4 regions of the Pseudocitrobacter sp. 2023LY-00077 genome follow, and region 2 is predicted to be linked to each of the others. Evidence: predicted binding sites of a transcription regulator. Region 2 holds the regulator's gene; each other region holds the start of a gene.
The links. Region 2 encodes PurR, which represses purine synthesis genes. Its sites were predicted from a motif close to CANGCAAACGTTTGCNTG; they were not measured.

Region 1 (3,445 bases), on a different contig from region 2:
TCATGCAGCCGATTTGCAGCGAAGGATTAATCTCACGCCCCGCTTTTACTGCCAGGGCGCTGGCCACCAGCTCGTAGTGCGCCGCCTGATACATCACCGGCTCGCGATCTTCACCCGGCTGATATTTGAGCCCGGAGTTGGTAAACGGGGCGAAATCTTCATGGAAGTTGGCCTGGTTGTTGATCTCGTTAAAGGTCATCCAGTACTTCACTTTGTGCTGATAGCGCGCGAAAACGACCTGTGCAAAGCGTACGAAAAAGTCGATGAGTTTACGGTTACGCCAGCCGCCATATTCGGTGACGAGGTGATATGGCATCTCGAAGTGCGATAGGGTGATCACCGGCTCAATGCCGAGCTTCAGGCACTCATCAAACAGAGAGTCATAGAACTGCAATCCGGCTTCATTCGGTTCCAGTTCGTTGCCTTTAGGAAAAATACGCGTCCAGGCGATAGAGGTTCGGAAACACTTGTAGCCCATTTCGGCAAACAGTTTGAGATCGTCTTTATAGCGATGATAGAAATCAATGGCTTCATGATTGGGGTAATTTTTGCCGGGCAATACGCCATCGGTGATTTCACGCGGCACGCCGTGCGCACCCGCCGTCATTACATCAGCCACGCTGATGCCCTTCCCGCCTTCCTGCCAGCCACCTTCCAGCTGATGCGCAGCCACCGCGCCGCCCCACAGAAATCCCGCTTTAAATCCAGACATAGCTTTCCCTCATTAAACAGTCGCGTTCTGTTGATTGAAATGGTAAACCGCGCCCAGCAGCCCGGCGTCGTTGCCCTGGCTTGCCGCACACACGAAGTCGTCGATACCGAACCAGCGCAAATGCTCACGCAGCAACGCCAGGAATCCAGGGCGTTCAATAATGCCGCCGCCAATAAAAATGGTTTCAGGATCGAAAAGATTGACCAGGTTATAGAGCCCGGTAGCGATGCCATTCAGGAAGTCATCGACCAGACGAAGCGCCGCGCGATCGCCGGCTTCATAGGCATCAAAAACCGCTTCGCCGGTAACGGCATCCAGCGGTTGCCCGAGGCTGTCCGCGTAGCGTTTACGCAGCACGCGCAGCGTACAGGTTGTATTCATGGTGTAATTTGTTACGTGGCGCGAGGCGGGCCGATCGGTGAACATGTAACCAAACTCACCGGCACGAAAGCGCTTGCCGTGAACCAGTTTGCCGTTGCAGAAAATCGCGCCGCCAATACCGGTGCCGATAGTCAGCACCAGAAAATCATTCATGCTCGTGGCTTTACCAAGCCAGCGCTCCGCCAACAGCACGCAGTTGGCGTCGTTTTCGACCGTTATGGGGCGCGATGTTTTCGCCTCCAGCCACGCTTTCATCGCAAAGTTATCGAAGCGACGGATAGCGCCGCCCATTTCGATAAATCCGGTATGAGGATTAACATAACCCGGTGCGCTGATAGCGATGCCCGTACAGTGAGGATGCGCAGCAACCCAGTCGAGCATTGCCTGCAAAATTTGGTCGCCGTCGCTATCGACAATCGTCGCTTTGCCTTTCTCTACAATCGTGCCCTGCGCGTCCACTACGCCCATTTTTAGCGCGGTGCCGCCAATATCAAATGCTGCAATGCTCATCGTTCTCATCCCTCCAGAATGGTAAAACGACACGCTGACTTCTCGTTTCCGCCAAAACAGAAACCGGTTTCAGTGGCATCATGTGCATTCAACGCAACTGATGCAAGGACAAAAATGTACCCGGTTTCATTTTCGTGAACGGTATCAAACTTGACCGCGTTCTCAGGCCGAACGGCAAAAATCCACGCCCTGAAAAATGGATGCATAATGGGCTCGCAAACGTTTGCTTAGACTGTTAGAATTGCGCCGATTTTTCTTGCTAACGCAAACGCGTGGAGACTTAGCAGTGACCGACAAAACCTCTCTCAGCTATAAAGATGCCGGTGTTGATATTGACGCAGGAAACGCTCTGGTTGACCGAATCAAGGGTACGGTGAAGAAAACCCGTCGCCCGGAAGTGATGGGTGGATTAGGTGGATTCGGCGCATTGTGCGCGCTGCCGCAAAAATATCGTGAGCCGGTGCTGGTCTCTGGCACTGACGGCGTTGGCACCAAGCTGCGTCTGGCAATGGATTTAAAGCGTCACGACACCATCGGTATCGACCTCGTCGCCATGTGTGTGAACGACCTTGTTGTTCAGGGCGCTGAGCCCCTGTTCTTCCTCGACTACTACGCCACCGGCAAACTGGACGTCGACACCGCGGCCAGCGTAATCAACGGCATCGCGGAAGGCTGTTTACAGTCTGGCTGCTCCCTGGTGGGCGGCGAAACGGCGGAAATGCCGGGCATGTACCACGGTGAAGATTACGATGTGGCAGGCTTCTGCGTCGGGGTGGTAGAAAAATCAGAAATCATTGATGGCTCAAAAGTCACCGACGGCGACGTGCTGATCGCGCTGGGCTCCAGCGGCCCGCACTCTAACGGTTATTCACTGGTGCGTAAAATAGTGGAAGTCAGCGGTTGCGACCCGGAAACCACACAGCTGGAAGGTAAGTCTCTCGCCGACCATCTGCTGGCGCCAACCCGTATCTACGTGAAAAACATTCTGGAACTGATCGAAAACGTTGACGTTCACGCCATCGCTCACCTTACCGGCGGCGGTTTCTGGGAAAACATCCCGCGCGTGCTGCCGGATAACACTCAGGCGGTGATTGACGAGTCCTCCTGGCAGTGGCCGGCCATCTTTAACTGGATGCAGGACGCAGGTAACGTTAGCCGTCATGAAATGTACCGCACCTTTAACTGCGGCGTGGGTATGGTGATTGCGCTGGCAGCCGACGAAGCGGATAAAGCCATCGCCCTGATGAACGAAAAAGGTGAAAACGCGTGGAAAATCGGCTATATCAAAGCCACTGATTCCGAACAGCGTGTGGTCATCGAATAATGAAAAATATCGTGGTGCTCATTTCCGGCAACGGAAGCAACTTACAGGCAATTATCGACGCCTGTGCGCAGAAGAGAATAAAGGGCACCATTCGTGCGGTATTCAGCAATAAGGCCGACGCGTTCGGCCTTGAGCGCGCCCTTGATGCGGGTATCCCGCAGCATGCGTTAACCGCCAGCCAGTACGCCAGCCGTGAAGCGTTCGATCGCGAGCTGATGCACGAAATCGACGCTTATGCGCCGGATGTCGTGGTGCTGGCAGGCTATATGCGCATTCTGAGCGCCGAGTTTGTCAGCCACTATCAGGGGCGTTTGCTGAATATCCACCCTTCCCTGCTGCCAAAATATCCCGGCCTCGATACCCATCGACAGGTGCTGGAAAACGGCGATGCTGTACACGGCACCTCGGTACACTTTGTCACCGAAGAACTGGACGGCGGGCCAGTGATTTTACAGGCCAAAGTCCCCGTGTTTGACGGTGACGACGAAGCCGATATCACCGCGCGCGTGCAGGCTCAG
Region 2 (3,445 bases):
ACGTTTCACGTCTGGTTTCTCACCCGCCCCGCCCTTCGGCAGCGACAACCACAGGCCGATTATTGCAATTACGCCCAGCCCTGCCGTCGCCAGGAACGACATGCGCCAGCCGATGGTCTCCCCAAGCCACGTGGCCGCCGGAACGCCACCGATATTGGCGATGGTCAACCCCATAAACATGGTCGCTACCGCGCTGGCTTGTTTATGTTTTGGCACCACGCTTGCGGCAACCACCGACCCCAGACCAAAGAACGCGCCGTGGTTGAGGCTGGTTATAATGCGTGACAGCATCAGCGTGGTGTAATCCGGGGCGATAGCAGAAAGGACGTTACCCAGGGTAAAAATCGCCATCAGGAAAATTAAGGCATTGCGGCGTGCGCGATGTGAGAGCAGCAGCGTCATCAGCGGCGCGCCAACCATGACACCTACGGCGTAGGCGCTGATCAACATACCTGCGGCAGGAATCGAGACATCAACCCCTTTGGCAATAACGGGTAATAGCCCCATCGGCGAAAATTCGGTGGTACCTATCCCGAATGCGCCTACGGCTAACGCCAGTAAGGGATAATTCACTTTCATGCTTTGACTCCGGTTTGCCGCAAACGCAGGGCGGCGTGACAACAGATAGCAAAAGCATGACATCAATCACAAAAAAACAGAAGTGAACAAATTAGCAAAATATTTTTGCTGAATTGATAACAATCTCAGAGAGGGAGAGCAGCCTCTCCCTTTAGGATGGGTTAATGCAGGACGGCGGTCAGCGCGGCAGCCACGATCAGCGCCAGCGTAATAACCGTGGTGGTAATTGACATCTTCAGTTCGGTACTCATCAATTTTTCTCCTTATTATCCCCACACCAAAAGTGAGCTATGTCATTTTTGCACACTTATTCGCAAAAATCTTCCCGGATTTCACGCAATAACCTATTTTGCGCTTCCACTTTTGTCAAAGATAAGACAAAATTCGACGCTTATTAAAAAGTGTATCGGCCATTGACCCCCTCCTGTCGTCCTGTGTCGTTTTCCCGGCGAACCGCAATTCATAACATTGCGCCAGGGTGAGTGAAGGCAAACGTTTTCGTATTGAATCGATCAGGGGCAGGCCCGGGTCTGGAGTGAGATGGAATGGCAACTATTAAAGATGTAGCGAAGCGCGCAAACGTTTCCACTACAACTGTATCACATGTGATTAACAAGACACGTTTTGTCGCCGAAGAGACGCGTGAAGCGGTGTGGGCGGCAATCAAAGAATTGCACTACTCTCCCAGCGCCGTGGCCCGCAGCCTGAAGGTCAATCACACCAAATCCATTGGTTTGTTGGCGACCAGCAGCGAAGCTGCCTACTTTGCAGAAATTATTGAAGCCGTTGAGAAGAACTGCTTCCAGAAAGGCTATACCCTGATCCTCGGTAATGCGTGGAACAATCTTGAGAAACAGCGCGCGTATCTTTCCATGATGGCGCAGAAGCGCGTGGACGGCCTGCTGGTGATGTGTTCCGAATATCCGGATTCGCTGCTGCAGATGCTGGAAGAGTACCGTCATATTCCGATGGTGGTTATGGACTGGGGCGAAGCGAAAGCTGACTTTACCGACTCAGTTATCGATAACGCCTTCGAAGGCGGCTATATGGCTGGTCGTTATCTGGTGGAACGTGGGCATCGCGAAATTGGCGTGATCCCAGGCCCGCTGGAGCGCAATACCGGCGCAGGTCGTCTGGCTGGCTTTATGAAAGCCATGGAAGAGATGATGATCAAGGTGCCGGAAAACTGGATTGTGCAGGGCGATTTCGAACCGGAATCCGGCTATCGCGCGATGCAGCAAATACTGTCCCAGAATCCGCGCCCTACCGCTATCTTCTGTGGTGGCGATGTCATGGCGATGGGCGCGTTGTGCGCCGCAGACGAAATGGGGCTGCGCGTGCCGCAGGATATCTCGCTGATTGGTTACGACAACGTGCGCAACTCGCGTTTCTTTACCCCGGCTCTGACCACCATCCACCAGCCGAAGGATTCCCTCGGGGAAACCGCCTTCAATATGCTGATGGACCGAATTGTCAGTAAACGCGAAGAGTCGCAGTCCATTGAAGTGCACCCACGCCTGATTGAACGCCGTTCCGTGGCCGACGGCCCGTTCCGCGACTATCGTCGTTAAGCCTCTTTGCGAACGCTCGCTGCGGGCGTTCGCAACCATTCGTTGTTCAGCGTTTCACTGTCCCCTAAATATTCGAGTAACCAGCTTAGCGCCGGTGAACTGTCATTTTGTTGCCACGTAAGGCAACAGGCCGCATCGGGAAACGGGTTTTCCAGTTCCAGAGCAACCCATTCGCCTTTATCTATCTTCGGTCGCGCAAAATGCTCTGGCACCATGCCAACGCATAATCCTGCGGATAAGCAGGTTTCTGACGATTCCCAGTCAGGCACAACGACCCGCTTCTGGTTGTCCAGTAACCAGGTAGTACGTTTAGGTAACGAACGTGACGTATCTTCGCGCACCAGCGACGGCCAGTTGCGCAACACGTCATCACTGAGCGGCCCCGCCATCTGCGCCAGCGGATGCGAACGAGCTACCACGCACTGCCAGCTCAGCATGCCCATATCGCGAAACGCATAGCGCCCCCCCACGGGAATCGCGCGCGTCGCGCCAATCGCTAACTCAACGCGCCCATCCGCCAGTGCATCCCATACGCCATTAAATACTTCCTGATACACCAGCAGCTCAACGTCGCTGAAGTGGCGATAAAAATCGACAATCATCTGTCGGGTGCGCTCTGGTTTTACGATATTGTCCACCGCGATAGCCAACTGCCCTCTCCAGCCATTAGCAATTTGCTGACACTGCTGACGGGTGATCTGCATTTTTTTGATAACAGAGCGCCCCTCTTTCAAAAACCATGCCCCGGCGGGGGTTAATTCTACATCCCGGTGGCGACGTTCAAACAGCGGAACCGCCAGCCACTCCTCCAGTTGACGTACCGTATAACTGATTGCAGAAGGTACACGGTGCAGCTCATTTGCCGCGCCACTAAAGCTGCCATTCCGCGCAACGGCATCCACAACTTCAAGTGAATATTCAGACCACATTTTCTGCTCACAAATTTTTTGAAACCAACACGCAAATATTAGCGTTTCACAAGGGAGATTTCACTCTCTACACTCTCAGCCTCTTCCAAAACAAGAAAAGGCGTTTTTATGCAACCTGGGAAAGGATTTTTAGTCTGGCTCGCCGGCCTGAGCGTGTTGGGCTTTTTGGCCACCGATATGTATCTTCCGGCCTTCGCCGTGATTCAAAACGATCTCCAAACACCGGCAGCGGCTGTCAGCGCCAGCCTGAGTCTGTTTCTTGCCGGGTTTGCTCTCGCGCAGCTGCTTTGGGGGCCGCTTTCAGATCGTTATGGCCGCAAGCCTGTTCTGCTGATTGGCCTGACCATCTTCGCCTTTGGCTGTCTG
Region 3 (3,445 bases), on a different contig from region 2:
GGCGCATTGCTTGCGGCCCAGGGGCAGCCGAATAACGTCGTGATGATTGCCGCAACCGGCGATCGCTTCGCCAATGCCAATCTTTACCCTGGCGATAAACATATACAGCGCGGTGACAAATTCTCGCTCACCACCAGTTACAAAGGCGGCCTGAGCAGCCGTGCGGCGTATGTGGTGGCGGATGAAAGCGAACTGGCACCGGAGGTGGCGGATTATCTCGACGTGGTAGCGAAACCCTACTATCGCGCCGTCGTGACCTGGCTCACCCACATTCGCCCAGGTATGTTGGGCAGTGAAATGTATGCGCTGATTGAACGGGTATTGCCGAAGGCGGAGTATCACTGGCACCTCAATCCGGGCCATCTGGTGGCGGATGAAGAATGGCTGTGCTCGCCGATTGGCCCGGACTCCAGCGCACCGCTGCGCAGCGGTATGCTGCTGCAAATCGACATCATTCCTTCCCGCGCAGGTTACGCCGGAGCCAGCATTGAAGACACGGTAGCGCTGGCTGATAAGCCGCTGCGAGATGAGCTTGCGCAGGCGTACCCTGAACTGTGGAACCGGGTGTTAATGCGTCGCCATTACATCAAAGAGCATTTAGGCATCAGCCTGCCGGACGAGGTGTTGCCGTTGTCGAATACGGTGGGGTATCTGCGCCCCTGGTTGCTCGACCCAACGCGAGCGTTGGTGTGTACTGAGTGATAAACTATCTGCAATCCTTAATTTAAGAACTGAGCAATTATGGCCATCATCCCTAAAAACTACGCGCGGCTGGAAAGCGGCTATCGCGAAAAAGCACTGAAACTGTTTCCGTGGGTCTGCGGGCGTTGCTCGCGCGAGTTTGTTTACTCGAACCTGCGTGAGTTAACGGTTCACCATATGGATCACAACCACACCAATAACCCGGAAGATGGCAGCAACTGGGAGCTATTGTGCCTGTTCTGTCACGATCACGAGCACTCGAAATATACCGAAGCGGATCAATACGGTTCGAGGGTGATTGCCGGGGAAGACGCGCAGAAAGACGTGGGCGAGGCGAAGTACAATCCCTTTGCCGATTTGAAAGCGATGATGGATAAGAAGAAGTAACAAAAAAGCACCGACGTTGAGAACGTGCGGTGCTTCAGTTTGCTGACAATGTGCGCGTTGTTCTTGCCGGATGCGGCGTAAACGCCTTATCCGGCCTACAAAATATTGCAAATTCAATATATTGCAGTAACGTTGTAGGCCTGATAAGCGCAGCGCATCAGGCAATGTTGCGTTTGTTACCAGTCTCAAGCACCGACGTTGAGAACGTTCGGTGCTTTTTTCTGATCAGAAGTTGTAACCCGCCACCAGATACCAGCCGAAGCCGTTGGATTTAATCGGCTCAGCCTGCCATACCGGCTCGTCGCCATCTTTCCACTGACCACCGTTATGGAAGTAACGCGCGACCACAGAGTAGTGCCAGTGATCGTAGTTCAGCGCCAGAATGTGGCTGGACGCGATAGAGTTGCTGGTGCGGTACTGATCGTCGCCCAGGTCTGAACCCCAGTCGAAGTTGGTGAAGCCGATGTAGCTCAGCTTACCGCCCCACAGGTCAGTAATCGGTACGAAGTATTTGATTTTGAAACGATAGCCATCCCACTCGTTTTCGTTGGATGCGCCATAGTTCTGCCACTGATATTTGGCATACACGTTCAGAGACAGCCCCATCGGCAGGCCGGTATCAATATCGGTACCCAGACCCATATACCAGGTGCTCTGACGGCCTTCGCTGTTGCGGCCCATATCGTAGATATAGTTGTTCGCGAAGTACCACTCTTTGAACGGACCAAAGCTCAGGTCAGTATTGGTCAGCTTGTCGATAGAGAAACGCGGCTCGATTTCCATAAACAGCGGGGAACCGTGGTTCCAGATCCCGCGGGAGTTGCTGTCGCCGCCGAAGAAACGCGGCGCATCGACGTAACCGTAGAAATCAAACCAGTCTTTCTTGGCGAACGCTTCATATTCCAGATAGGTGTCGTTACGCAGCGTCGGCCCGAAACGGGTGTGGTAGCTGCCTACCACGTTGACGCTCTGATGCCACCAGTCGGAAAGATATTGCGGTTTGTCATTTTCTGCTGCACCGGCAGTGAAAGACGCGGAGAGTGCTACTAAAGCACCGGCTGCTAATAATGTTTTTTTCATATGTTTGCCACTGATAAAAAATCCCTAACGGGAATGAAAGTAAGCGTCGAAGCTTTACAAAATGTTTCGTATTTCTGCGTGCCTATTATAAGAATCATTGCTCACAAAAATCAGTTACGGGTCACACATTTTTCATATACGTAATCGATTGCGTTCACGTTTGCGTAGATTGAACGGCGGCGATTGTACCTGCCATATCAATGATTGCCAATCTTCAGCAAAAAGAGATGAATGGATGGGGGAGAATGTGGGGGGAATTTGCGCCAGAGATGTCTGGCGCGAAGTCGCGTTTACTGTGCGGTGGCTGGCTGAATATCGTGAACGCGGACAAAACCGAGTTGATCCGGCGTGATGCCGTTCAGCTGTAGCGGAATATCGACATCGCTGGGCGCGAGAATACTGGCTGGCGCGTTAATGAGCTGATTCTGCACGTTAACTTCCTGGAAGTTGTCGGTTGTGCCCTGAATCTGACCGTATTCTACGGTGCCGCTAAACGCCGGTAGCGCATCGTTAGACTCGCCCTGAATACGCAGCGTCACCGCCGTACCCTGTGCGTTTGGCGCGATGTTGCGCAAAGACAGGCGCAGCGTGCCTATCTGGCTCTTCAGCAGCGCAGGCGTATTGGAACCGGGGATGATGTAGGCGCCGCTGGCAGATTTCGCATTCAGCGCGTTCTGCTGGCTGATCTTCACCGTTTCTTTGTTCAGTTTGGTCATTTCCTGATTGAGCGTACTGATACTTTCGTGCATCTGACGAACCTCGGCTTGCTGTGCGCAGGCGGTCAGGCTAAAGAGGCTTCCCAGTACGGCAATTCTTAGGTAACGTCTTGTCATTATGTCTGTTTCCTTATGGTCGGGATCACGTAATGGTAGATCGCAAAAGGGATTCTGGCATCGATCCATTGTCTCAAAAACGCTCTTCCTTTGTTGTCGAGCCATATCAGGGTAAAATAGGTTTCAGTTACCACCTCATAGTCAGGACGATGTATGCACTGCCCATTCTGTCTCGCCGTAGATACCAAAGTGATCGACTCTCGTCTGGTTGGCGAGGGCTCCTCCGTCCGCCGCCGTCGGCAATGCCTGGTTTGCAACGAACGTTTCACCACGTTTGAAGTGGCTGAACTGGTGATGCCGCGCGTCGTAAAAAGCAATGATGTGCGCGAACCGTTCAACGAAGACAAGCTGCGTAGCGGCATGCTGAAAGCGCTGGAAAAGCGTCCCGTCAGTGCGGATGACGTCGAAATGGCGATTAATCACATTAAATCGCACCTGCGTGC
Region 4 (3,445 bases), on a different contig from region 2:
CCAACGAGGGGATGGGTCTGGATGACTTCATTATTCTTTTCCATCATAACCCCTTATATCTTTGTTAAAAGGCAACAACTCTCGAGGTTCAATGCAGGTTTTTTTCGAAGCTTTTTCAGTATACCAACAACTTACTTAATATTCGAGATTTTAAATAAAATGCAACACAAATTCCTAAAGTACGCGTTTTGTTGCGCAATAAATCACCATTGTGGCTGAGATTTTATTAATGGAATAAGAATAAGGCCAAAAAGAAGCGGGGCGGCGAGAAATAAAAAAGCCGGGGCGACCCGGCAAAGAACACAATGGGGAGCAAATTAGTCGGTTATGAACCAGTCATCCGCGCTTTCCCAGGTCTCCTGGAGAATTTCGCTGATCCGGTCTTTGTCTTCTTTAATGCCACCGATAACCGAAAGGTTATTTGCCGATGCGTAGCGTACCGAAACGGTGCCGCCGCTATCCGGAAACTGATTGTTAATTCGTCGGGAGAGTTCACCCGCCAGTGCGTCAAGCGCGCCAGCGGGGAGGGTTGTGGTTTTAGCAATAGTCACTTCAATGCGCATGGTTGCCCCCTGTATGTGTACTGTATATTTATACAGTTAAAGCAAAAAACTTACAACAGGGAGCGTGCGATTTATTTTTTTACCGTCCAGCGTACGGTTTCACCGGCGAGGAAGGGGATCAGGGCATCGTCAGAAAGGGCAATACTCTCAACCACCTGGCTCTCTTCACGTACCAGCTCAACGGTAGACTCATTCACCGGCAGGCCATAGAAACGTGGGCCGTTCAGCGAGGTGAAGGCTTCGAAGTGCTGTAGCGCATTCATCTCTTCAAAGACGGTGGCATAGCTACCGAGCGCGGTGGGCGCATTAAAGCAGCCTGCACAGCCGCAGCTGGCTTCTTTGCGATGACGTGCATGCGGCGCGGAGTCAGTCCCGAGGAATGCGCGCTCGAAGCCGCTGGCGACCAGTTCGCGTAGCGCCTGCTGGTGGATATTACGTTTGAGGATCGGCAGGCAGTAAAGATGTGGGCGCACGCCGCCAACCAGCATGTGGTTGCGGTTGAACATCAGATGCTGCGGGGTGATTGTCGCAGCCAGCAGTTCATTGCCCTCACGTACATAATCTGCCGCATCTTTGGTGGTGATGTGTTCAAACACGACTTTCAGCCCCGGCAGACGCTGGCGCAGTGGCTCCATAACCGTCTCGATAAAGCGTGCTTCGCGGTCAAAAATATCGATGTCGGCGTGAGTGACTTCACCGTGAACCAGCAGTGGCATTCCGAGTTTTTCCATCCGCTCCAGCACCGGCATAATCGCATCGATACTGGTGACGCCGTGGCTGGAGTTGGTTGTCGCGTTTGCCGGATACAGCTTAGCTGCTGTAAATACGCCTTCCTGAAAACCGCGTTCCACTTCATTCGGATCGAGGGAGTCGGTGAGGTAACAGGTCATCAGCGGGGTAAAATCGTGGCCTGCCGGAACGGCATCCAGAATGCGCTGGCGGTAGCTGATGGCCGCTTCCACGGTGGTGATAGGCGGCACCAAATTTGGCATGATGATCGCACGACCATAGAGCTCGCTGGTATAAGGCACGACGGTTTTCAGCATCTCGCCATCACGCAGATGGATATGCCAGTCGTCTGGGCGGCGAATTTTCAGAACTTGCGGTAATGCGGTCATGGGTGTGCTCCGGCCTGGTGGGAAATCAGTCATTAGGGCTGTTTTTTGCCGGGCACTAAGGATAAACGTAAACGTTTTCCTTTGCACTCCTTTCTGTAAAAAAAAGACGCCCGACGAAAATATCCGCCGGGCGTCTTTTTTACGATGTTAATCCGTAAACGGGATGATAATTTGTCCTGGTTTTACCTCAATGCCTTTCGCATATTTTTTAGCCAGTGCTTCGCCTTTGCTGGCATCTTCTTTCAGCACGTAAGCCGGTTGCTGATTAAAGTAATTGCGCAGTGACTGGTTCAGATAAGGCACTAAAGTTTGCACCACCGATTGCATTTTCTCCGGGGTCACTTTGGCATCGACCACTTCCATCTCCTGCAGGAAAATCGCACCTTTCTCTTTATTGAAGACTGGTAACGCCTTCAGTTTCAGGTCAATGGTCGCTTTCTGGCTGCCAAACAGCGAGTTTAAATCCAGTTTAGCGTCACCGGTGAGGGTGACTTTATTCGGCTCTTCACGGCCAATGGCGCTGGTGAGATTATTCAGCACGATGTGCGCGTCGGCCACGCCGGGCAGGCCAATATCTTTCGAGAAATTATTGTGCTTTTGCAGCGCCTGATTAATTTCCTGTTCACTCACTGTGTATTGCGTCAGTTGATTACAACCCGCCACCAGGCCGCCAACGATCAGTGCGGCAATGACAAAAAATTTCTTCATGAAGTTCCTCAATATGATGCTGTGCTGTAATCCTGTCCACAGGCAGCTTGCGCTTTCAGTCGTGATTATGACAGCGGAAAATACTGAAAGTGCCATCTCTTCTTTCTTAGGATGAGATTCTACTGATGGCCTGCGTGAATTGCAGGCCATCAATTGCGCGGAATAAAAGGGCTAAAGGCGGGGTTCAAGCATACCGGAGGCGGCGCGTTTAGGGCTGAACTGCCACCATAAGGCAACAAACGTGATGATGCCGATAAGCCCCAGCATCGCCCACGGCAGTTCCGGCTGGTTTAGCGCTTTCCCGCTATCGAACAGCCAGCCGCCACCGGTGTAGCCGAGTGCGCCGCCAAAGGCAAGCCCCAGACGGCTGAAGCCCATGTAGCTGCCGCGCGCGCGGGCATTGGCCAGATGTGCGCTCAGCGTTTCACGTGCCGGTTCCGCAATAATCGAACCGATGTAGAACGTACAAATTAACGTGAACAACTGCTGTAGCGAGGTTGCCAGACCAATCGGAAACATGGAAACCGTCATGATCAGCAGGCCCGCCATCAGACGCTGCTCAAGGCGAAAACGTTTTTCGCTCCATCGTGCGATAGGGTAGAGCAGCGTCAGCGACAGCGCCGCTTCGATGGCGTACATCCATTTCACGGCAGAAGGCGATCCTGCGATATCGTTCACCATGATTGGCAGCATCAGCATCACCTGTACCGCCAGCATGTAGTAACCGGTGAGGGTTAATACATAGGTGACAAAACGTTTATCACGCAACACCTGCGCAAGCCCTTCGCGAACTGGCGTTCTCACGGTAGAAAGTTTCCATGCCGGGAGGTAACAGGCGTTGAAGATAGCGCACAGAATGAACAGCACCGCGCCCGCGCTACACACCAGACGGAAGTCATATTGCAGCAGCCAACTGCCCATTAACGCGCCGATGACCGCGCCAGCACTGTCCTGCATCATCAATATCGAGAAAAAACGGCCACGATGCGCCGGACGCACCAGCTTCACCACCAGGGCGGAACGCGGCGGATCGAATAGCGTGCCGCCAAGCCCGGA

Region 1: a site for PurR is predicted at 1,816-1,833, ahead of purM (phosphoribosylformylglycinamidine cyclo-ligase). Genes of this name have one in related genera too.
Region 3: a site for PurR is predicted at 2,307-2,324, ahead of ACWWFX_RS09810 (nucleoside-specific channel-forming protein Tsx). Genes of this name have one in related genera too.
Region 4: a site for PurR is predicted at 1,746-1,763, ahead of pyrC (dihydroorotase). Genes of this name have one in related genera too.

What each region holds. Positions count from the first base shown of each region.
Region 1 covers NZ_JBSPEI010000001.1:12,661-16,105, reverse strand. Annotated here, with positions in the region: gene ACWWFX_RS00075 (6-phospho-beta-glucosidase) at 1-712, opposite strand, end outside; gene bglK (beta-glucoside kinase BglK) at 725-1,603, opposite strand; gene purM (phosphoribosylformylglycinamidine cyclo-ligase) at 1,890-2,927, shown strand; gene purN (phosphoribosylglycinamide formyltransferase) at 2,927-3,445, shown strand, end outside.
Region 2 covers NZ_JBSPEI010000008.1:78,412-81,856, reverse strand. Annotated here, with positions in the region: gene ACWWFX_RS12170 (MFS transporter) at 1-579, opposite strand, end outside; gene cydH (cytochrome bd-I oxidase subunit CydH) at 741-830, opposite strand; gene purR (HTH-type transcriptional repressor PurR) at 1,125-2,150, shown strand; gene punR (DNA-binding transcriptional activator PunR) at 2,147-3,079, opposite strand; gene punC (purine nucleoside transporter PunC) at 3,188-3,445, shown strand, end outside.
Region 3 covers NZ_JBSPEI010000006.1:122,279-125,723, forward strand. Annotated here, with positions in the region: gene ACWWFX_RS09800 (M24 family metallopeptidase) at 1-702, shown strand, start outside; gene yajD (HNH nuclease YajD) at 742-1,089, shown strand; gene ACWWFX_RS09810 (nucleoside-specific channel-forming protein Tsx) at 1,315-2,169, opposite strand; gene ACWWFX_RS09815 (SadB/YajI family lipoprotein) at 2,460-3,002, opposite strand; gene nrdR (transcriptional regulator NrdR) at 3,156-3,445, shown strand, end outside.
Region 4 covers NZ_JBSPEI010000011.1:161,411-164,855, reverse strand. Annotated here, with positions in the region: gene bssS (biofilm formation regulator BssS) at 1-44, opposite strand, end outside; gene dinI (DNA damage-inducible protein I) at 318-563, opposite strand; gene pyrC (dihydroorotase) at 635-1,681, opposite strand; gene ACWWFX_RS15710 (lipoprotein) at 1,829-2,389, opposite strand; gene mdtH (multidrug efflux MFS transporter MdtH) at 2,561-3,445, opposite strand, start outside.